Priestia megaterium: one gene and its partner. The protein of the gene in region 2 interacts with the protein of the main gene of each other region in a pairwise test. Links are inferred from orthologs where the notes say so. Each region holds a gene or a part of one and is shown on either strand. Other genes may lie near its edges. The genes, in order: mntR and CEQ83_RS24310.

Region 1 (12,203 bases), 490 kb from region 2 along the record:
TTAATAATCTCGTAGATTTGATCAATTAAAAAAAGAAAGATCACGGATCCCACGAATACGACAAGTAAAAAAGCAATAGGTGATTTATGTTCTTTTAAAATGAGTGCCAAAAATGTCGCTACTAATCCTAAGCCCACAATTTGAAGCATTTCAATGGCAAATCACCCCTCTACCCTTGAAATAAAAAAACCGATTTGATTTTTTGAAATAAGTCCTCCACAATCGAAGCAACCATAAATAAAATATAAATAAAACCGATGAGGGTAACCCAATTCGCGTAATCTTTTTTTCCCATCTGTTCGAGTACGGTGACTAAAAAAGCTACGACGATACCAATCCCAGCAATCTGAAAAATGGTGTTCATATCAATTCCCACATTCAATCCTCCTCCATCGCTACATCAATAGGATGACCAGTAGCAATCCAGATAGAAAGCCTAAACTTTTAACCATTTTTTCATAGCGATTCTGCTTATCAACTGCATCTTGTTCTTCGCGTTCGAGATGGTTCAGCGTCAGCAAAATATGCTTTTGCTGCGAATAACGATCATGCTGACCAAGCGTTTCACCAAATTGTTTTAAGATTTCCAGTTCTCCTGTTTTAAGTGCGGTTTGTTTCCAAAATTGGTCCAACGTCTTTTCCCAAGCTTCCTTGACACTTTCAGTACCTTCTTTTAATTTCATTGAAAACTCACTAAATAAAGAAGCTAAAGGGTTAGGAAGCTGTAGAGATAACAAATGAGCAACTTCTTGAAGAGGCCGGTTGCTATACATAATTTCCGCTTCTAACGACCGAAGAGCCGTTTTTAATTGCCTGAGCTGCCTAGGTCTTTCGCTAAGCTGCTTTGCAAACTCAAATCCTGTGTAAGTGGAAGCAAATAAGATAAAGATGGCACCAAACAGTTTCATACACCATCACCCTTTACTATTTTCAATAAGCGACTTTTCAGCGGTCAATTTCATGGAGTTATAATGCTCATCATAGATAGCCTGAAGTGTTCCAGGACCTCGGCTGTTCGATAGCACAACATACTTTTTAAATACGTGAAGTTTCATTAAAGCTTGCAAAGTGGGACGCTTCATTAAATCGTCAATGTCATACCCATGAACAGTCATAATGACACGAACACCAGCATTAACGGCTTCAAGTACGGCCTTACAATCTTCTTCACTTCCAACTTCATCCACGATCAGTACATCGGGACTCATGGAGCGAATCATCATCATCATGCCTTCAGCTTTCGGACAGCTATCTAATAAATCCATTCTAGATCCGAATGTATGCTGAGGAACCCCTTTAACAGCCCCAGCAATTTCTGATCGTTCATCTACAATCCCTACTTTAAACGGAGGAATCTTAGAGCGCTCTATGCCAGTGCTTATTACTCTGGCTAAATCACGAATCATGGTTGTTTTTCCTGTTTGAGGAGGTCCTATAATGACCGTACTTTGCCAATAGCGATTGTATAAAAAAGGAATAAGCTGATTCGAAATGCCAATCTTTTGTTTAGCAATCCGGATATTAAAGGATGATACATCACGAATCACACGAACCTGTCCATTTTCCGTTACAACTTTTCCCGCTAGTCCAACCCGGTGTCCGCCTTCAATGGTGACATATCCTTTTTTTAATTCTTCTTCAATCATATAAATCGAAAACTGGCTTAGTTTATTTAAGATAAATAAAGCATCTTCTGCACTTGGAAGATACGATTCGAAATAAGGCTGATTGTTGATTGTAAATTCGACAGGTCTTCCTATGCGCACTCGAATTTCTTCTAGCACATGAGAATGGTTTGTGACATAAAATTCAACAGTCTTTTTTAAATTAGGCGGAAAAATTGCAAGTATTTCGTTTAACATATTCATCCCCTCATATTTGAACTCACTTCAATGTATTATGAGCTTGACCATTTTATGCCTACCTTTTATTTAAAAACACCGATTAAAATGAAGAGCACTCCTATTACAATCATGATTAATTTTCCAAAAGATAATTGATCTGCTACGGACACTAAACCAATGGTGAAAGAACTCACCATTACAATCGGACCAACAAGCGCTAGCATTCCATTAATCATTAACGCTTTTTTCACATCATTGTTTGTGACAATTAAAATAGCGGCAATAAACTCAATAAATGAAGAAATAAATCGAAGGCACGCCATCGTTAATACCGTACCGTTTAAATGATCCAACCACTGCTTCATAAGCCCCTCCTATATCTCTGCGTTGTTTAGTACAACCTATGCAAAATAAGGAAGGGTTAGCACAAAAAAACACACAAAAAAGGCAGAGAATCATTCTCTGCCTTTTTCGTGTGTTTGCAGCTTGCTTACACGACCGAATTACGCGCGTGATACGTAGCTGCTGTCTGTTGTGTTAATAATTAATACGTCGCCTTCATTTACGAAGAAAGGAACGTTTACTGTTAAACCAGTTTCAACAGTTGCCGGTTTTGTACCGCCAGAAGCTGTGTCACCTTTAATACCAGGTTCAGTTTCTGTTACTTTAAGCTCAACTGTGTTTGGAAGTTCAACACCTAATGTCTCACCTTGGTACATCATAATTGCTACTTCCATATTTTCTTTTAAGAATTTTAGTTCATATTCAATTGTACTTGCCGGAAGCTCTAATTGCTCATAAGACTGGTTGTCCATGAATACGTGCTGATCGCCGCTTGCGTATAGATATTGCATTTTACGATTATCAATTTGAGCTTTTCCTACCTTTTCACCTGCACGGAACGTTTTTTCTTGCACAGCTCCTGTACGAAGGTTACGTAGTTTTGAGCGAACGAATGCAGCGCCTTTACCAGGCTTTACGTGTTGGAAATCCATTACACGCCAAATACCCCCGTCTACTTCTACTGTCAAACCTGTACGAAAATCATTTACTGAAATCATGAAGAAATCCTCCTACATTTTATAAAATAATGAACTCTTTTGATGAGTGCGATAATGCCTCATTACCTTCTGCTGTGACGACCGTATCATCTTCAATACGAACGCCCCCTAAGTCTGGTATGTAAATACCTGGTTCAACGGTTACAATCATACCTGGCTGCAGTACATCTGTAGATTTCACAGAAAGCGATGGGCCTTCGTGTACTTCTAACCCTACGCCGTGACCGGTCGAATGTCCAAAATACTGGCCGTATCCGTGTTCTGTAATATAATCACGCGTTAGCGCATCTGCTTCTTTACCCGTCATACCTGCTTTGATACCGTTCATTCCGTTAAGCTCTGCTTGCAGTACGACATTATAAATTTCTTTTAGCTTATCACTTACTTCACCGACGGCAAATGTTCGTGTGATATCTGAACAGTAACCATTATAGTATGCGCCAAAATCAAGCGTTACAAGTTCGCCTTTTTCAATTACTTTGTCAGAAGCAACACCATGCGGTAAAGCCCCGCGATGCCCTGAAGCAACAATTGTATCAAAAGATGAAGATGTTGCGCCTTGTTTTCTCATAAAGAACTCCAGTTCATTCGATACTTGAAGCTCTGTTAAACCAGGACGAACAAAGGTTAAAATATGTTCATATGCTGCATCTGCTATTTTTGCAGCTTCCTTTAATATCTTAATCTCTGAGTCACTCTTTATCAAGCGTAAGTTTTCGATTGCGTGCGAGATTGGAACAAGTTCCGCTCCGATATGCTTATCAAATAATTGATGCTGTCCATATGTAACATAATTCTGTTCAAAACCAAGCTTTTTAATTCCAAATTGTTTCACTACATTCGCTACTTCTTCTACAATAGGACCCTTGTGCTGAACGATATCAAAACCTTCTGTTTGACTAGTTGCTTGTTCAACATAACGAAAATCTGTTACAAATGCCGCTTTGTCTTCAGAAATGATAACGACACCAGCAGATCCTGTAAAATTGGTCATATAGCGTCTGTTATATTCACTTGTAACGACAACACCGTCTACATTCAACTTTGAAAACTGTTCGCGTAGTTTTTCGATTTTCATTTTATTTCCCCCTTAATTGTAAAAGTGCCTGCAGAGCAAGCTCGTATCCGTATAAACCTAACCCGACAATTTGACCATGCGTAACAGGTGCCGTCACCGAATGGTGGCGAAACTCTTCACGCTTATGTACGTTCGAAATATGCACTTCAATAACAGGAACAGATATACTGGCAATCGCATCTCGAATGGCATAACTGTAGTGAGTAAAAGCACCAGGATTGATCATAATCCCATCAAACTTCTCATCCGCTTCGTGAATCCAGTCGATAATTACACCTTCGTGATTAGACTGTACGCACTCAACTTCTACCCCATGGTCTCTGCCTGCTCGCTGAAGCTTCTCTTCAAGATTTTGAAGATTATCTGTCCCATATACCGCTGGTTCGCGTACGCCTAAACGGTTTAAATTAGGACCGTTTATTACTAAAATCTTATTCATCTTATTTCAACACTCTCCCCTACTACGAACCCTTTATGCAGCTCACTTGTGTGAATTTACACTTTATTTTTCTTTTTAAATCATTATATAGAATATATTAGCATACGTTGGAACATTCACACTACTTATTCGCCGTTTGAAAATCTGTAGATTCATCTTTTGTTTGAAGCTCTGCCGCTTCAAAAGAAATGGAATATCCGATGAATACACCATATAAAATATAAATACAGAGGGATGAAATAATTGTGTTAGCTGGAAGCTCTCCAATTGTTTTCAAGTTAGGAAAGAGCGGATTCAAAACAACGAATACGATTGCCCACCATAATAAGCCGTAAGCAAAACCTATCCAAATTGTTTTAAACTTCTTTAATAGGACGTAGTATAACAACCCGACAACAATAGATAATACCCCTATGAGAAAAATACTGACGATAACACCTATTCCTTTATCCTTCCAATCACCTAATGCCCATGGATCTAAAAGCATATTTGGATTGATAACACTAAAGCTAAACAGATAATTTAAATAGCCAATAAAGCTCCAGAAAACCCCTCCAAAAAAGGAAATAAAGATGGCTTTAAATAAAAAAGATATTTCCTGTTTATGCGTAGGTTGGTTATCCTGTTTTTTTTCATGCTGTTCTTTAGGTTCTGACATATTAATCACCTCTTGATGTAGTATGAACTTTTTTCTCATTTCCTACCGACTCATTTCTAAGTTTTTACGTTTATTACTCTTCCTATACGCAAGAAGGGCGCCTGATATCGCAGAGACATTTTAAAACTACTTCGCACAGAGTTTCATAAACAAATTTTATAAATGAAAGGAAAAAAATTCATATGAAGGGTGTGGAGATGAAAAATATTGGCTAAACTAGATAACATGCATCCGCCTAGAGGTTTATTTGATTTTGCTGTAGAATATAAAATACTAAGAAGTCTAGTCTAGTTAAGTTAGGTTGGTGCCTGAAATGTCTAAATTACAAAAACCTGCGTATGGTGGTCAAGCCGTTATAGAAGGTGTCATGTTCGGTGGCAAACGTATGATGGTGACGGCTATTCGCCGCAAAGATCAATCTATTGATTATTTTCATTCAAAAAGAAAATCAAATTCCGTACTCACTGCTTTAAAAAAAATTCCTTTTTTACGAGGAATTGCTGCTATTGTTGAAGCCAGTGCAAACGGTACGCAGCACTTGAACTTTTCCTCTGAACGCTATGACGTGAATCCAGAAGATGATGCTCAAGTAGCAGCAGAACAACAAAAAGAGAAAAAAGAATCAAAACTATCTTTAATATTTGGCGTTGCAACTATTGGTGTAATATCCTTTCTTTTCGGGAAAGTACTATTTACATTGATTCCTGTGTTTTTAGCACAATTGACACGTCCTGTTTTCACTTCAAGTGTAGCTCAAGTTTTTATTGAAGGAGTATTTAAACTATTATTGCTCCTTGGCTATATTTATGTGATTTCACAAACGCCACTTATTAAACGGGTGTTTCAATATCATGGAGCAGAACACAAGGTCATTAATGCATATGAAAACAATGCTGAACTTACGGTAGAAGCCGTTCAAGCACAATCTCGACTTCATTATCGCTGCGGAAGTAGCTTTATCCTCTTTACCGTAGTTGTAGGAATGTTTGTCTACCTACTAGTTCCAACGGATCCTCTTTGGTTACGAATTGTGGATCGCCTTGCATTAATTCCAGTTGTCCTTGGTTTATCATTTGAAGTGTTACAGTTAACCAATAAAGTTCGTCATGTCCCTCTTCTTCGCTTTTTAGGTTATCCCGGTTTATGGCTTCAGCTTTTAACAACCAAAGAACCAAAAGATGATCAAGTTGAAGTTGCGATTGCTTCATTTAAAGAACTTTTACGCGTTGAAAATGAACTTTCTTCTACCACTGACGAACAAGTTGTCTAATCCACACCGTTTTGCTTTCTTTTTTTACTATTTTAGGAGGTGAACAAAATGAGACGTCCATTCGTGAAACCACTTGTATATGGTCTAATCGGGTTAGGAGTCATTGGCTTTGCATTTACGTTGATTACAGATCCAGCTGTTTTATTACGTCAAGCAGGTTATATTTTTCTGTTTATCATTTTGTTTTACTTAGTTTATCGGTTTATTCTCCGCCCTTCTCAGACAAAAGGTCAAGATAGAGGCTATGTGCGCGCAGTAAAGCAATCGAAACTGCGTCAAAAAGAAAAAGAGCGAGGAAGCAACAAAGTTGATATGCATACGTACCGAAGCTCAAATAAGCGCCCGGTATCCAAATCAACGAAACCGCTAAAGAAAAAGAAAAACAACTCACACTTGACCGTCATCGAAGGTAAAAAAGGAAAAAAGAAAAATAGAGCATTCTTTTAAAAAAACAAGGAGAAAAGCCTCCTTGTTTTTTTAATAGCACCATTTTTTCAAAAATGCCCTTGTACGCTTTTTGCCAAACGCAATCAGCTCTTCCTTCCGTTCTTCTGTGAGGGTAAATTCTGTCGCAAAAACTTGATTAACAGGTAAAAAGATAATATTTTTTTCGTGACGTTTTGAAATATGTCTTGCATCGTGCGCATCTTTCATCGTCTCAAAAAGCGCACTGAATAAACCAACGGCATTTTTAATTTTATTCCGTTCTCTCTCTTCGTCCTTCGGACTCAGCTTCACACCAATTACCGGTCGTTTCTTCAAACTTTTATCATCATCAAATAAAAAAATTGGAAAGTTGCTTAACACTCCCCCGTCGACTATTAAACTGCTTGGAGTAGATTTTAATTTAACCGGCTCAAAAAAATATGGAATGCTGCAGCTCATCCGAACGGCTCTTGCTACAGAAAAACGATTCGGATCAATGTGATATTTAGGCAAATCATCTGGAAGAACAAGCATCGTACTGTTGGTCAAATCTGACGCAATAATACGCAGCGACTGATCAGGCAAATCAGCAAATGTACGAATTCCTCTGCTCCGCAACTTCTCAGCAATCCACTTTTCAAGCCTTTCTCCTTTATATAATCCCATTTTCCAATATAAAAACAGCCATTTTGTCAAGCTCGATGGTAAAAAGGACATTCTTTGATCTAGGAAAGAAGATAACTCAATTTCATTCATCATTTCAACGATTTCTTCACTTGTATAACCAGCTGCTACAAATGCACAAATAATGGAACCCGCACTCGTTCCCGCTAACCGGCGAAAAATAAAGCCTTTTTCTTCTAGAGCTTGTAACGCACCAATCAGTGCAAGCCCTTTAATACCGCCACCTGAAAATACTCCGTCGACGTACACAGCCTCTCCTCCAAACTACCTACTCTACATTTGTAGTCGACTCAGCAACAAGTTATGATAAAAAGAAAAAAAGCAGTGACGCTATTGGCCGCTGCTTTTTCCTTATAATTTTTGCTCTTCTTCATTTCGTTTCTGTACATTGCGAAGATCTTGAATACGGTTATGATTTTCTTCAAAGTATTGAACCAAGTCCCCAATTCGATCAATGGAATTCCAGCTTAAATGATGTTCAATTCCTTCTACGTCATCATAAATATTCTTCTCATCCACGCCAATGATTCGCAATAGCTGCTCTAAGAGCTCGTGGCGATAAACAAGACGTTTTCCAATCTTCTGTCCCTTAGCTGTTAAAACAAGGCCTCGATATTTTTCATAAATTAAGTACTCATCTTTGTCTAGTTTTTGAACCATCTTTGTTACAGATGAGGGGTGAACCGCCAATGCATCAGCAATATCAGACACTCGAGCGTATCCTTTATCTTCAATTAGCATATATATTTGTTCAATATAATCTTCCATACTCGGTGTAGGCATGAAATCTCCCCCAATTAATATTATGTATTGCTAATAATAAGTCATAAATGTCTGTTTCTTATAGTGATATCGTGTTCATGTTTGATAATCTATGTGAAAAAAACGTGTAAATAAAGCGATGTCATAAGATAAAACTGGATAAAAGACATTCAATTAAAATCATACTACAATGCTTATTCAAATACAAGAACCGTTCTCTCCCGCTTCTTATTTATGCCCCATTTTCATACATAATAAAAGCCGACTCACTTGAGTCAGCTTTTACTAGTCAATCATGATTAAAAATTAAAGGCCGCATTTCAGCTGTGCACCACAGTTTGTACATGTGTTGCATCCGCCCATTTCCTCTACCGTTCCTTGACGGCAAACCGGACACGTATTACCTACTTCAGAACCGATTGTTACATCAGTTGAACGAATTTCATTAATTGTATCAACTAACACAACGTGTGGTTTTGTTTCTTCTTTTGGCGCTTCAATTTCTTCATCAAACGTATTTTCTTCTGCTTTTAGCGTTAAGACTTGTGCATCACGGCTTCCGTCTACGTACACCGTACCGCCTTTTGCTCCGCCTTTATACAGACGCTCGTACACTTTTTGAACTTGCTCTACCGTGTAACCACGAGGAGCGTTTACTGTTTTACTAATTGAGCTATCAATCCAGCGCTGAATCACACATTGCACGTCCGCGTGAGCTTGTGGTGCAAGTTCCATAGCTGAAATGAACCATTCAGGAAGATTGTTTGGATCTGCTTCTGGATGCTGATCTAAATACTCTTGAACGATATCAGCTTTCACTTCAATAAACTTACCTAAACGACCGCTTCGGAAGTATGAGAATGAGAAATAAGGTTCAAGACCCGTTGATACTCCAACCATCGTTCCAGTACTGCCTGTTGGCGCTACTGTTAATAAATGAGAGTTTCGAATACCGTGCTCTTTAATGTTTTCACGAATATCTTCAGGCATTTTTTTCATGAAGCCTGTATTTGTGAATGCTTCACGTAAAGAAGCCGTTTCAGCATCTGTTTCGCCCACTAAGAACGGGAAGCTTCCTTTTTCTTTTCCAAGCTCTACAGACGCGCGGTAAGCCGTCGTGGCAATTGTTTCAAACACTTTATCTACTAACTCATTGCCTTTGTCAGAGCCGTATTCTGTTTCACAATAAATAAGAAGATCGTGAAGACCCATTACACCAAGACCAACGCGGCGTTCGCCAAGCGCTTGCTTTTGGTTTTCTTCTAAGAAATAAGGAGTTGCATCAATAACGTTATCTTGCATTCTAACGCCCGTTTCAACCGTTTGACGTAGCTTTTCAAAGTTAACTGTTTTTGTTTCTTTATCTGCCATTTGCGCTAAGTTAACAGCAGCTAAGTTACAAACAGAGAATGGTGCAAGTGGTTGTTCCAAATTTGTTATCGTAAAGGCTTTTTATCCTCTACCTCTTACGCTTCATATTTACGTAAGTTCAGCATACGTTTTCGTTACAATTATTCAGCCATTTCTCTCAAGTACTTTTTCAAAGCTTTAAAATTGTAACGTTGCGGCCTCGTGGAAGCATTATAGTCTGTTATACAGGATCAGCTTCTATGCGTTGCCCCTGACTAAACCTTTACGTTTAGCCTTCGGTTCAGATTCCCATCTCAGGGTTCCTGCTTTATTCCGCAATGTTTTACATGAGGCAAACTATTCACCACATGGATTCGTTGCAACAACGTGCTGACCATATGCTTGAGCATTTGTCATGTCATTGGCATTGTCGAAGAAGAAAATGCCTGGTTCAGCTGAGTACGTTGCACAAATATTAATTAAGTTCCATAGCTCTTTTGCACGGATAGTACGGTACGTACGAACTTTGTTTCCTTGTTTTGCCCACTCGCGCACGTCGCCTACTTCGTGCCAGTTTTCATTGTAGTTAGCCATTTCTTCTTTTGAATAGCTTTCTACGTCTGGGAAGCGAAGTTCGTATTCACCGTCGTTTTCAACAGCATCCATAAAATCTTTTGTTAAGCATACAGAAATGTTTGCTCCTGTTAAAAACTCTGAGTTATGAACGCTGTACGTTCCGCCAGTTTGCAGCTTTTCTTCTGCATCTTTAATGATTTTTTCATTAAATCCACCAAGACCAGGAATTTGTTTATAGTTAATGATTCCTTGGTACATTGCTTCTTCAGACTCTGTTAGCGGCGTGAACTTCAATTTATCTTGCGCGTGCTTTTTAATCATTTCGTCATTTGTGTTTTCAATTAAGAAACGTAAAATGCGAGGGTTTTGCATTTTAGAAATAATAAACTCTACAATGTCAGGATGCCAGTCGGCAAGCATGATCATTTGAGCCCCACGACGCGACCCACCTTGCTCAACAAGATGCGTCAGTTTAGCAATATCATCTAACCATGAAACCGAACCAGATGATTTGCCGTTTACACCGCGAGCCAGCGTGTTGCGCGGGCGAAGAGTTGAACCATTCGTTCCAACACCGCCTCCGCGGCTCATGATTTCCATTACTTGTTTGCGGTGTTCTGAAATACCTTCACGTGAATCTTTTACATAAGGCATTACGTAACAGTTAAAGTACGTTACGTCCGTGTCAGCACCTGCACCGTAAAGAACGCGGCCAGCGGGTACAAAGTTTAGCTGAACAAGCTCTTGATAGAACTTTTCAAACCACTCTTTGCGCTTTTCTTCTGTTTTTTCCACAGAAGCTAATCCTGTTGCATTACGTTTTGCAATTTGCTCATAGAAGACCTCTAGAGGTTTTTCAATGACATCTAAAGAACGAGTAATTAACCCATTTTCTGCTTCTTCAGGTGATAAAGCTCCTCTAAACTCATCTTCTACCTTGACAACAGCGGTTTTTTGCTCAAAATTAATGCTTTCCACATAGCCAAGTCCTCGTGCTGGAAATTTTGGGTCTTCCTTTACAGTTAGAACAACAAAATCTCCTTCTGATAACGTTAATTTTTCCGTATCTTTAAACGCATAGCGGTCTAACATTACCAATCTTGAAACACCTTTATGAGTTAACTTCATATCCGGTGTAATCGGATGTACTTGCGGAAAGCGTTCAATATCTGAATTGAGCTTTTCAACATTCATATTCACTTTTTGATTTAACAAAACAGTCATTCTCACAACTCCTTACCTATCGAACATCTATAAATTTATTAACTCTATTTCCTTTTAAAGGAAATAGAGTTTTTCAATCAACTATCAATAACTTACCACACGGCTTGGACGAATTCAATATATAGTATTTGACACTTCTCCAAACATCTACATATAGAAGGGTGTCAAGTGAAATATTTTTTTTTTCGTAAAAAAAGTGTTTGACTTTTCTTCCCTATGTATTCTATTAGCCAAGCATTGTTTCTAAAAATTCCAATAAAAAGTGCAACTTATAAGAAGTTGCACTTTTATCTATTTACCATCCGCATTCGTTTAGCGCTTAAAGTTCCATTCATCCGATCCGTACTTTGTGCGCGCTAGTTCTTCTACATATGCTTCCTCTTCTTCAGACAGTGTATACGGTTCTAAATCGATATCAAGAGCAGAAGCAAATCCTTTATAAAACGCTTCTTTTGCTTCTTCGATAGAAATTTTGCGGCCCGCAATTGCATTGATGGCTACCGCTTTAGAACGAAATGCGCGCTGCATTCTTTCTTTCACGCGGTCATTTGGATAATTAAACACGCTGAATAATTTATCTTCATCAATCTCTAACAGAATAGAGCCGTGCTGTAGAATAACTCCTTTTTGTCTAGTTTGGGCACTTCCAGCAATTTTGCGGCCCTCTACAACAAGTTCATACCAAGAAGGAGCATCAAAGCACACGGACGAACGAGGGTTTTTTAAGCTATTTTTTTCTTCTTCTGAACGAGGAATAGCAAAATAAGCCTCGAGCCCTAACGAACGAAATCCTTCCAGTAAACCTTCAGAGATGACGCGATATGCCTCTGT
Region 2 (12,216 bases):
ACGTTTAAATATTTCATCAGCGGCTGCGCACAGTGATGACCTGCACGAATCGCAATTCCATCAGCGTCTACTACTGTTGCAACGTCGTGCGGATGCACATCTTCAATATTAAACGTCACAACACCCGCTCGCTCTTTCGGTCCGTAAATCGTAATTCCATCTACTTGCGATAAGCGATCCAGTGCATATTGCGCTAGCTTGTGCTCATGTGCTTGAATGTTATCTAAACCAACTTCTTCTAAGAAATCAATCGCTGCACCTAAACCAATTGCACCTGCAATGATTGGCGTACCTCCTTCAAATTTCCAAGGAAGCTCTTTCCACGTTGATTCGTATAAGTTTACGAAGTCAATCATTTCGCCGCCAAACTCGATTGGTTCCATTTTTTCAAGAAGCTCTTTCTTTCCATAAAGAGCGCCGATTCCAGTCGGTCCGCCCATTTTATGTCCAGAGAAAGCAAAGAAATCACAGTCTAAATCTTGTACATCCACCTTCATGTGAGGCGTACTTTGCGCACCATCCACAACCATTACTGCACCGTTAGCGTGTGCAATTTCTGCAATTTCTTTTACTGGGTTAATTGTACCCAATACGTTAGATACTTGCATAATCGATACAATTTTTGTGTTAGATGTAATCGTGCTTTTTACCTCTTCTAGTGAAAGTGCATGATCTTCTGTTAGTGAAATATATTTTAACGTTGCACCTGTTTCCTTGGCAACTTGCTGCCAAGGAATGATGTTACTGTGATGTTCCATATAAGTAATCACAATTTCATCACCAGGTTTAAGATTCGCACGGCCATAGCTTGCAGCTACTGTATTAAGAGCTGTCGTTGTACCGCGCGTAAAGATAATCTCTTCCGTTGATTTTGCATTAATAAACTTACGAACCTTTTCACGAGCGCCTTCGTATCCGTCTGTTGCTCTTGTACCAAGCGTGTGAACACCTCGGTGTACGTTTGAGTTATATTCTTTGTAATACTTCTCAATTGCTTCAATTACAGCAAGCGGCTTTTGTGAAGTTGCTGCACTGTCTAAATAAACGAGTGGGCTGCCATTTACCTCTTGGTCTAAAATAGGAAATTGTTTACGAATATCAGAGATATTCATTATCGAACTTTCCTCTCAATTAAATCCGTTAATTGTTTTTTAACCGTTTCGATTGGCAACTCGTTTACCACTGGTGCTAAGAACCCGTGAATAACTAGACGTTCTGCTTCTGTTTGCGGAATACCGCGGCTCATTAAGTAGTAAAGCTGAATTGGATCTACGCGTCCAACAGATGCAGCGTGTCCTGCTGTTACATCATCTTCATCAATTAGAAGAATTGGGTTTGCATCTCCACGTGCTTTTTCACTTAACATTAACACACGGGATTCTTGCTCAGCGTTTGATTTAGATGCACCGTGTTCAATTTTACCGATACCGTTAAAGATTGAAGACGCGCTTTCTTTCATAACGCCGTGTTTTAAAATGTAGCCTTCAGAATGTTTTCCGAAGTGTACGATACTTGTTGTTAAGTTTTGAGACTGCTCTCCACGTCCAACTGTTACCGTTTTTGTATCTCCATATGAACCGTCGCCCATTAGATACGTTGTATTTTCTGAAACTGTATTTCCTTCACTCATTAAGCCTAAAGCCCACTCAATGCGACCATCTTTGCCCGCTACGCCGCGGCGGTTCACATAAGTAGTTGTACCTTTAGCTAAGTAGTCAACAGCTCCAAACGTTACTTTTGCATTGCTGTTAGCGAATACTTCCGTCACGATATTGACAACACCGTGTGACTCTTCAGCAGTAGCAATGTAGTTTTCTACATATGTTACTGAGCTGTTGTCTTCAGCTACAACAATAACATGGTTGAATAAAGCTGCTTCTTCATCTTCACGGACAAATACAGCTTGAAGAGGCTCTTGTACTTCTACATTTTTAGGAACGTATACAAATACACCCCCGTTTAATAACGCTGCGTTTAATGCAGTTAAACGGTGCTCATCTACTTTAACTCCGTCTTTCATGAAGTACTTCTCAACAAGGTCGCTATGCTCTTTAGCAGCTGTTTGAATATCTGTGAAGATAACGCCTTGAGATTTTAGCTCTTCTGTTAACGTTGAGTATGCAGCTGTTTGGTCACGCTGAACATATAGATTCTTAACCGCTTCTGTATCAATCAGTGCTTTAACCACTTCTGGAAGCTCGTCTACAGATGAGATTGTGCTTGCCTGTGAAGTGTGCTTGTCAAAAGCAGTAAAGTTCCATTTCGAAATGTTTGTTTTATCTGGCTTTGGAAGTGCAAGATCTTCTGCTTTCGCAAGAGCTTGTAAGCGAAGATCTAGCAGCCAACTTGGTTCATTAGCTTCTTTTGAAAAGCTGCTGATGTACTCTTGATCAAATGGTAATTTCGTATCAATAGTCATAGAGATCCTCCTAACTCTTAAGCTTCTTGCTCTACAGTTTCGTCTTCAATACCTAATTCTTGTTTGATCCAGTCATAACCTTCTGCTTCTAGACGCTGCGCTAATTCTGGTCCGCCTGATTTTACAACACGACCTTGCATCATAACGTGAACTTTATCTGGTGTAATGTAGTTTAATAAACGTTGGTAGTGAGTGATCATTAAGCAACCAAACTCGCTGCCGCGCAGTTCATTAATACCTTTTGATACAACTTTTAACGCATCGATATCTAAACCAGAGTCGATTTCATCTAAAATTGCAATTCCTGGTTGAAGCATCATTAATTGAAGAATTTCGTTACGCTTCTTCTCACCGCCAGAGAAACCTTCGTTTAGGTAACGCTGAGCCATGTCTTGATCCATTTCTAAGAAATCCATGTTTTTGTCTAATTGACGGATGAATTTCATTAGTGAAATTTCTTCGCCTTCTTCACGACGAGCATTAATTGCTGAACGTAGGAAGTCTGCGTTTGTTACCCCGCTGATTTCACTTGGATATTGCATCGCTAGGAATAGACCTGCACGAGCGCGCTCATCTACTTCCATCTCAAGTACATCTTCGCCGTCTAGCGTGATGCTTCCTTGTGTAACCTCGTATTTAGGATGTCCCATGATTGCTGAAGATAATGTTGATTTACCAGTACCGTTTGGTCCCATGATTGCATGGATTTCGCCGCCCTTAACTTCTAAATTAACACCTTTTAAAATTTCTTTACCTTCAATTGCAACATGAAGATCTTTAATTGTTAAAGTTGACCCTGCCATATTAAAACCTCCAGTTATAGACGTATATAGTAAAAAACGATATACCTATATCTTTTTAATTATTCTCATTTTATTCTCATTACAATCTTATAACAAATGAAAACTTATAGCAACCTTTTGACCCAAAAGGTTTTAAACCATTATGTACGTTTTTTAAGACTAAATCCACTCATAAAAAAGTTGCCTTAAAAGACTCGATAGAGCCTTCTAAGACAAGCTTTTTACCCGCTTTATTTACTTAGTGCGTGTGGCTAGTCAGTTCTGAAACACACTCTTGGACAAGCGTAACGGACTGACTCATCGCTGCGCCTCCGCCAAATGCCGCTGATACTCCGCATGCTTCTAAAATTTCTTGCTCAGTTGCACCTTGATCAATGCAGCCTTTTGTATGATAAATCATACAGTACTCGTCTTGAGCTACTACGCTGATTCCTAGCGCGATTAACTGCTTTTCTTTTTTAGAAAGAGAACCTTCTCCAAAACATGCTTCAGTAAACGCATTAAACGTTTTTGTTACTTCCGGCAATTTTTCGCTAAATTTCCCAACACCCATTTTATAATCATGAAGTGCTTGCTCAGTTGAATGACGTGCTTCTTGCTGCATAACGTCAGCTCCCATCATCAGTAAAGTTTTCACGGTTAGTATGCGTGAGAAAAATAAGAGTTATTCGTTTTGATGCATACAAAAAAGCACTTGCCCAGAGTGGGCAAGCGCTTTTCTTCTATTATTTATTTACCGGCAATACTCCGCCTTTGTATTTTTCTTTAATGTAGTCTTGAATTTCTTTAGAGTGAAGAACTTTTACTAAAGCTTTCACTGTATCTTTATTTTCGTCACCTTTGTGAACCGTAATGATGTTTGCATATGGGTTATTTTCTTTGCTTTCCACTGCGATTGGATCTTTTACTGGATCTAAACCAGCATCGATAGCATAGTTAGCATTGATAACAACAGCGTCACCTTCATTGTTTTTGTACATTTGAGGTAACAATCCGCCTTCAACATCGGCTTTAAATTTTAAATTCTTAGGGTTTTCTACAATATCTTTAATTTGTGCGTCTGTTTTCTTTACGCCTGGTTTTAATTTGATCACGCCAGCTTTTTCAAAAATCGATAAAATACGTCCTTGCTCTGCTACTGCATCACGCATAATAACTGTGCCGTTTTTCGGAAGATCTTTTAAGCTTTTGTATTTTTTAGAGTAGATACCAATTGGTTCAATGTGAATGGCACCGGCACTTACGAAATCATACCCTTTTTCACCTTTATGATCTTTTAGCACTGAATTCATATAAGGAACGTGCTGGAAGTAGTTTGCATCAATTTCATTGTTTGCAAGAGCTGTGTTCGGTAAGATGTAATCTTGGAATTTTTTAATCTCTAAATCAATTCCTTGTTTTTCCAAAATAGGTTTTGCTTGTTCTAAAATTTCAGCATGAGGCGTATTAGATGCACCCACGACAATTTTTTTTTCATCTTTTGATCCATTGTTAGATCCACACGCCGCTAATCCTACTACTAGCGCAGATGTTAATGCTAAAGCTGAAAGCCATTTTTTCATAATAAATAATCCTCCCTTTATCTTTTATCAATTTTTGCAGTAATCGCATCTCCAATAAGTTGGATAATAAATACAATAATCAAAATTAAGATCGTAGCGGCTAGCGTTACGTCATTATGGCTGCGCTGGAATCCTTCTAAATATGCAAGGTTTCCAAGACCTCCAGCTCCAATCACACCCGCCATTGCCGTATAGCCGACTAACGCAATGGTTGTTACTGTCAAACCGGAAATCAAAGCTGGCAGCGATTCAGGTAACAGCACTTTAAAGATAATAGTGCTTGTTGTGGCTCCCATTGATTTAGCAGCTTCAATAACACCTTTATCAATTTCACGCAGACCAATTTCTACAAGACGCGCATAAAATGGTGCTGCTCCAACAATTAAAGCCGGTAACGCTGCATTAGCGCCTAAAATACTTCCTACCAATGCTTTGGTAAATGGAATCAGTAAAACAATTAAAATAATGAATGGAATGGAACGAAAGATATTTACAACCGCCGACACAATGGCATATAAAGGTTTGTTTTGCCAAAGCTGTCCTTTGGACGTTAAAAATAAAAGCAAGCCCAATAAAATACCTAGAACAAATGTGGCTACAACTGAAATAGCCGTCATATATAGTGTTTCATTTGTCGCTTGAATAAAATCATCTAAAATAACGTTTGGAAATAGTTTCTCAAGCATTTGTCATTACCTCCACTTCTACCTGCTGCTCATGAATGTATGCAATGACTTTTTTAACTTCTGTTAATTCTCCGTCTAAATGAACGAACAACGTCCCGTATGAACCTGTTTGTGTATGAGAAATCTTTCCTTGCAAAATATTAATCGTTACATCAAACTGTTTTAAAATCGTTGTAATGAGCGGTTGCTCTGCTTTTCCGCCAACAAACGTCAGCTGAATAATTTGCCCGCTTGGATACAGCTCTTTTACTTGTTCAATCGTTTCAAACGTTTCCTCTGGTTCAGAAATCTGTTGAACGAATCGTTTTGTAATCGGCTGCTTAGGTTTTCTGAATACTTCTAGCACTTGTCCTTCTTCTACTACTGCCCCATTTTCCATAACGGCTACTCGATGACAAATTTTACGAATGACGTGCATTTCATGAGTAATCAATACAATGGTTAACCCTAGCTTCTCATTAATATCTACTAACAGATCTAAAATAGAATCTGTGGTTTGAGGATCAAGCGCTGATGTTGCTTCATCACAAAGCAATACTTTTGGATTGTTCGCTAGCGCTCGAGCAATCCCAACACGCTGCTTTTGTCCGCCGCTAAGCTGTGATGGATAAGCATCTTCACGCCCTTCAAGCCCGACTAGCTTAATAAGTTCGTCTACTCGTTTCATTCTTTTTTCTTTTGAAATCCCTGCTATTTCTAACGGAAAGGCAATATTTTCTCGTACCGTACGCGACCACAAGATATTAAAGTGCTGAAATACCATACTAATTTCTTGTCTAGCTTTTCTGAGTTTTCCGCCTTTAATTTTTCCAATATCATTACCTGCTACTTCGACCGTTCCTGTCGTTGGTGTTTCTAATCCGTTTAGCAAGCGAATCAAAGAACTTTTCCCCGCTCCGCTATAACCAATAATTCCGTAAATTTCACCTTGGTTAACGGTTAGATTCACATTATCAACAGCTGTTACTTGACCGCTTTTGGCCTGATAAATTTTTGTAACGTCTGTTAATGTAATCATATTTCTTCACCTTCTTTAATAAAAACTTAATTATGTTAGGTTGCCCTATAGGATGAAAAAGCCGTAAAACAATTTTCCCCATTAAAAAAGCCTCTCTGCGCATGACAGAAAGGCTCGATATTTAATCCTTTCTCTCATCTTTCAAAGCGCATAGCTTTGCAGGAATTGGCACCATTTCAGTTAGTCTGACGGTTGCCGGGTTTCACAGGGCTCAGTCCCTCCACCTCTCTTGATAAGAGTTCGCAACAATTATTTTGTTTTTGGGAAATATTCATTCATTTATGAACATTCATGAGTGTGATTTTAGCATGTGTCAGATAGGCTGTCAACAGATTTTGTTCTTGGGATAATATCCCAAGATTTCAACAGCCCCAACGGTTCGCTCTCTTTCCATTTCTTCATTTTAAACAAACGTTTGATTATCGAAGCTCCTCGAGTACGTGCTCGATGGAATGAAACGCGTAGAGTTTTTTTACCATTTCACCATTTTCCACTTCAATCAAACAAGGTACGCTTTCAATAGAAAATAATTCTGCTTTTGAAGGCATATAATTTAAATTGCTCATTCCGATGGTTACATCCGGCAGCATCGCTTCTGCCACGGTTAACATTTTTTTTGCCAGCTGACATGTCCCGCAAAAAGGCGTATGGAAAAAGATAAAGGCTCTTTCTCCTTCTTTTAACTGATCATCCAGCTGTTTTTCGCTCCATTCTTGCATGTTGCTCATTCCTTTTATGTTAAAAATTCTGCATTAACATCGATATTGGCACTCAGCAATACTGTTGCTATGTGATGTCTAGGGGCGGCAGCAACTTCTCGGTACATTTTATCAATATATAGATGCTCTGCTTCCGGAAGCTCTCGTTTAAATTGTTTTCTCAGCTTATTCCCTGAATCATCAGAGTCAACGAGTATGTATACCTCTTTGTTAAACGTACAGTCAATAATTTCATCCAGCTTTGATAAACTAATCGTACCGTTTGTACAAATAATTTCAATTGGTTCTCGAATGATATCTTGAATACGCTTTTTATCTGACTTTCCTTCGACAATAATTACTTTTTCAATTTCAATTAGCCCCATTTTCATCACCCATAATCGTCAGTTGTATAGTAACATCATTTCTTTATGCTATACAATATTCGTTAATGTATCACAGTTCACCTGTTTTTTAAAAGAAATTTGCAAGAAAGAACTCTTTTAAAAGGCAGTTTAGGCCATATTATCTCTATAAAACAAGAAAAACAGCGGCAGTTGCCACTGTTTAGCACCATCCTGCTTCTTCATCGCAGTCTGTATATTTTTGCGTTTCACCTTGTTTTTGTACGTCCGCGTATTGATAGAACTTATTATTTTCTTGCGAATATCCTTCTTCAAAGCGGTATTCATTGCCGCTTGTTCCGTAGCTAACTTCACCAATTGGCTGCTTATCAACGTATAATTTCATACCGCCGTCATGAAATTTAGCTGTAACGCGATCTGTAACGTCCATTTTTTGTTTTTCAAACATAAAAAGACACTCCTTTAGCTTGTTTACTAATAGAGTGTCCAGTCAAAAACTTTTCATAAAGACAATTTATGGAGGAATATTATCCTTCGTTTGTCATTTCTTCGTATTGCTCTGCTGTCATCAGCTTGTCTACTTGAGAAGCATCAGATGGTTTGATTGTAATCATCCATGCTTCTTCGTATGGAGATTCATTAACAAGTTCAGGACTATCGCCTAAGTTGTCGTTTACTGCTACAACTTCACCGCTAATTGGTGCGTAAAGCTCAGAAACTGTTTTTACTGATTCAACGCTACCAAACGGCTCGTCAGCTTCTACTGTTGCTCCTACTTCTGGCAGTTCAACGAATACGATGTCTCCAAGCTCAGCTTGAGCGAAATGTGTAATACCTACGCGGACAACGTCTCCTTCTGTTTTTACCCATTCATGCTCTTCAGAATAACGCAAATCTTTTGGTGTACTCATCTTAATCCCTCCAAAATATGTATCGTAATTTGTTTATATAAAAAGCGCCTTCAACGTGGAGAACACTTTCTACAACCTAAAATAACTTCCTATTAACAGTGTAACGTAAAAGGTAAAAATTTTCTATTTGAAAACTTACTTCCACACGTCCTCAAACTGCTCTTCTTTGAAACCAAGCGTTACTTTTTGTCCATCTGTTAGCAGCGGACGCTTAATTAACATGCCATCTGACGCAAGAATAGACAGAAGTTCGTCTTCACTCGCACTGCTTACTTTATCTTTAAGACCTAACTCGCGATATTTTTTACCGCTTGTATTAAAGAATTTTTTTAATTCTAGGCCGCTGTTCTGATAGTAAGCTTGCAGCTGCTCTTTTGTTGGCGGATTTTCTACAATATGAATTTCTTCATATGCTACTCCGTTATCATCGAGCCACTTCTTTGCTTTTCGGCACGTACCGCACTTTGGATATGAATAAAAAAATAATGACATTTCGTCAACCACCCTTTATTTTAAGCTTTTTTCGTATTTTAACACATCCTTTATCATTTACCTAGATAGAGGCTTCTTAAACAAAAAGGAGCTCGCAAAACGAGCTCCTTTTTCCTTAAACTGTGAACTTCTCTACTTCTAGAAGCGTTTTTGCAACCTCGCGCTTTACGCTAATTACATTGATTGGTGTATAGCGAGTTAATTTGCGAAGAGACGAAAGCATGACTCTAAGCGTATCACCTTGTTCAACGCCAATTAACGTTTCTTTTGCATCTGCTTCGATTCGATTAAATGCTTCTTGGCAGAATACTTGCGTGTATTTTAATTTTAAGCTGTTTTGATCTACTCCTGTTTTGGAAATGGCTTTTTCAGTACGTAAAACAGTAGATTCCATTGCATATACGTTACTAATCATATCAGAAATATTAACGAGAATTTCTTGTTCTTTTTCTAATTCTTTGCCATACTTTTGTGCAGCTAATCCCAAAAGCAAGAGCGCAATTTTCTTCCCGTTTTGCACAAGCATTTTTTCTTGATCTAACGGCTCATTTCCTACTTCCTGCGGCATAAGCATCATCAATTCTTCTTGAAGCGTTTGTGCTTTTTGAAGCAGTGGAAGCTCTCCTTTTAACGCTTTGCGTAAATATGTGCCTGGTACTAAAAGACGGTTAATCTCATTTGTTCCCTCAAAAATACGATTAATGCGAGAATCGCGATACAGACGCTCAATTTCATACTCGCTCATAAAACCGTAGCCTCCATGAAGCTGCACGCCTTCATCTACAATGTAGTCAAGAGCTTCCGTGGCAAACACTTTATTTAATGAACATTCGATAGCATATTCAGCAATGGAAGCAGCAATTTGTTTTCCGTCTTTTTGCTGTTCTTCTGAAAGCTGGCCCATATGGTCTTCAAAAAGTCCTACCGTACGATATACGGAGCTTTCAGTTGCATACAATTTAGAAGCCATTGTGGCTAACTTTTCTTGTGTTAATGAGAATTTAGCAATTGGCGTTTTAAACTGCTGACGCTGGTTAACGTATTGAGACGTAATTTCTAACGCACGTTTCCCTGCTCCAACTGCTCCAACTCCAAGCTTATAGCGCCCAATATTTAAAATGTTAAAGGCAATCACATGGCCTTTTCCAATTTCACCTAGCACGTTTTCTTTTGGAACAAGCGCATCTTCAAGAATCAACGTTCTGGTTGATGAGCTTTTGATTCCCATTTTCTTCTCTTCCGGGCCAACCGAAACGCCTGGAAATTCGCGCTCAACGATAAAAGCAGAAAATTTATCGCCGTCAATTTTTGCGTACACCACGAATACATCAGCAAATCCAGCATTCGTAATCCACTGCTTTTCTCCATTTAACACATAGTGTGTACCTTCTGCGTTAAGGCGAGCTGTTGTTCGAGCACCGAGAGCATCCGAACCAGAACCCGGTTCAGTCAGCGCATAAGCCGCTATTTTTTCCCCTACCGCTAAAGCAGGTAAATATGCTTGTTTTTGCTCTTCTGTTCCAAATAAGACGATTGGCAATGACCCAATTCCTACATGAGCACCATGAGTGATGGAAAATCCGCCTGCTCGAGACATTTTTTCAGCAATTAAAGCCGAGGTAATCTTATCTAAACCAAGCCCACCGTATTCTTCCGGTACATCTGCACCAAGCAAGCCTAATTCACCAGCTTGTTTTAATAGCTTTACAGAACGGTCAAACTCATGCTTTTCTAAATATTCCACTTGCGGAAGGACTTCGTTTTCTACAAATTCATCTGTCGTCTTGGCAATCATCTTTTGTTCAGATGTATAATCCTCCGGTGTGTAGACGCGGCTTGCATCGCCTTCTTCAATTAAAAAACTTCCACCTTTAATCATTTGTTTTGTTTTATTTGACATGTTCATATCCCCCTTTGAAATGATTATGCTAACAATTCAAATACACCAGCAGCTCCCATTCCTCCACCAATACACATGGTGACAATTCCAAACTGCTCATTTCGACGCTGCATTTCGTGCATTAAGCTAAGAGTCAGCTTAGCTCCAGTACAGCCTAATGGATGACCTAAGGCAATAGCGCCTCCGTTTACATTTACTTTATCTTCATTAATATTTAATTCACGAATAACGCCAAGTGCTTGAGAAGCAAATGCTTCATTTAATTCAAACAATCCGATATCAGAAAGCTCCAGCCCTGCTAGTTTAAGAGCTTTAGGGATGGCAGCTACCGGGCCAATCCCCATTACTTCAGGCGGAACTCCTCCAACTGCAAATGAGCGAAACTTAAGCAAAGGCTTTAAGCCTTCTGCTTCAGCTTGTTCTTTATCCATTAGAAAAACGGATGCAGCTCCGTCACTTGTCTGCGAAGAGTTTCCAGCTGTGACGGATCCTTTAATCGAAAAGGCTGGACGAAGTTTCCCTAATACGTCCGCAGTTGTGCCAGGACGAACTCCTTCATCTTGAGAGAACATCAGCTTTTGTTCACGTAGCTTATTGTTTTCATCGATTTTCCGAAGCGTCACTTCCACGGGAACAATTTCGTCGTTAAACTTCCCTTCTTGAAGTGCTTTTGCTGCTTTTTGATGGCTGCGTACGGCAAATGCATCCTGGTCTTCACGTGAAATGCCGTATTTCATCGCCACTTGTTCTGCTGTATGTCCCATGCCCATATAATACTCCGGCGCATTTTCAACCAGCTGAACATTCGGACGCGCTACGTTTCCAAACATTGGAACAAAACTCATTGATTCTGCTCCTCCAGCTAACACTGCTTTGGCTTGCCCTAGCATAATTCGTTCTGCACCGTAGGCAATACTTTGCAAACCTGATGAACAATAACGATTAATCGTTATTGCTGGCACCGTATAAGGCAAACCTGCAAGAGCGCCAATATTTCGAGCCATATTCAAACCTTGTTCTGCCTCAGGCATCGCACAACCAATAATTAAATCATCAATCGGTCCTTCGTATCCGCCTGCTCGGCGAAGAGTTTCTTTAACCGCAATAGCTCCCAAATCATCAGGTCTAACACTTGCCAATGAACCTTTTTTTGCTTTTCCGACCGGTGTCCTAGCACCTGCTACAATAACTGCTTCTCTCATTTTTTCTCCCCCTTAATTGCGCAGTGGCTTTCCTTTAACTAACATGTGCTGCATACGTTCTTGAGACTTCGCTTCTCCAACAAGGCTTAAAAATGCTTCTCTCTCTAAATCAAGCAAATACTCTTCATCCACTTCGGAACCAAACGCTACGCGTCCTCCA

What was found.
Region 1: the proteins of CEQ83_RS24310 (region 2) and mntR interact in binary tests that used the Escherichia coli proteins (3 or more experiments, as listed by UniProt). The link is inferred for Priestia megaterium from one-to-one orthologs.

The regions. Positions count from the first base shown.
Region 1 is NZ_CP023317.1:4,233,420-4,245,622, forward strand. Bases 6,528-9,374 are described here. They hold mntR (transcriptional regulator MntR), read right to left. Parts: upstream 8,244-9,374; coding sequence 7,812-8,243; downstream 6,528-7,811. Other genes in these bases: CEQ83_RS21690 (SA1362 family protein), read left to right, coding at 6,528-6,797; CEQ83_RS21695 (patatin-like phospholipase family protein), read right to left, coding at 6,828-7,709. In the rest of the region: spoIIIAD (stage III sporulation protein AD), read right to left, coding at 1-149; spoIIIAC (stage III sporulation protein AC), read right to left, coding at 170-376; stage III sporulation protein SpoIIIAB, read right to left, coding at 396-908; spoIIIAA (stage III sporulation protein AA), read right to left, coding at 915-1,862; CEQ83_RS21660 (YqhV family protein), read right to left, coding at 1,928-2,209; efp (elongation factor P), read right to left, coding at 2,348-2,905; CEQ83_RS21670 (M24 family metallopeptidase), read right to left, coding at 2,925-3,983; aroQ (type II 3-dehydroquinate dehydratase), read right to left, coding at 3,985-4,422; CEQ83_RS21680 (YqhR family membrane protein), read right to left, coding at 4,544-5,080; CEQ83_RS21685 (DUF1385 domain-containing protein), read left to right, coding at 5,394-6,350; more of CEQ83_RS21690, read left to right, coding at 6,399-6,527; CEQ83_RS21715 (lipoate--protein ligase family protein), read right to left, coding at 11,685-12,203.
Region 2 is NZ_CP023317.1:4,726,149-4,738,364, forward strand. The notes cover bases 4,476-7,335. They hold CEQ83_RS24310 (methionine ABC transporter ATP-binding protein), read right to left. Parts: upstream 6,489-7,335; coding sequence 5,463-6,488; downstream 4,476-5,462. Other genes in these bases: CEQ83_RS24300 (MetQ/NlpA family ABC transporter substrate-binding protein), read right to left, coding at 4,476-4,784; CEQ83_RS24305 (methionine ABC transporter permease), read right to left, coding at 4,802-5,470; CEQ83_RS24315 (thioredoxin family protein), read right to left, coding at 6,908-7,207; CEQ83_RS24320 (toprim domain-containing protein), read right to left, coding at 7,222-7,335. Outside these bases: CEQ83_RS24280 (cysteine desulfurase), read right to left, coding at 1-1,112; Fe-S cluster assembly protein SufD, read right to left, coding at 1,112-2,419; Fe-S cluster assembly ATPase SufC, read right to left, coding at 2,437-3,222; CEQ83_RS24295 (carboxymuconolactone decarboxylase family protein), read right to left, coding at 3,461-3,826; more of CEQ83_RS24300, read right to left, coding at 3,948-4,475; more of CEQ83_RS24320, read right to left, coding at 7,336-7,572; CEQ83_RS24325 (YusG family protein), read right to left, coding at 7,754-7,999; glycine cleavage system protein GcvH, read right to left, coding at 8,079-8,462; CEQ83_RS24335 (arsenate reductase family protein), read right to left, coding at 8,598-8,954; CEQ83_RS24340 (acyl-CoA dehydrogenase family protein), read right to left, coding at 9,070-10,854; CEQ83_RS24345 (acetyl-CoA C-acetyltransferase), read right to left, coding at 10,878-12,056; CEQ83_RS24350 (3-hydroxyacyl-CoA dehydrogenase/enoyl-CoA hydratase family protein), read right to left, coding at 12,069-12,216. UniProt on the Escherichia coli protein: Part of the ABC transporter complex MetNIQ involved in methionine import. Responsible for energy coupling to the transport system. It has also been shown to be involved in formyl-L-methionine transport.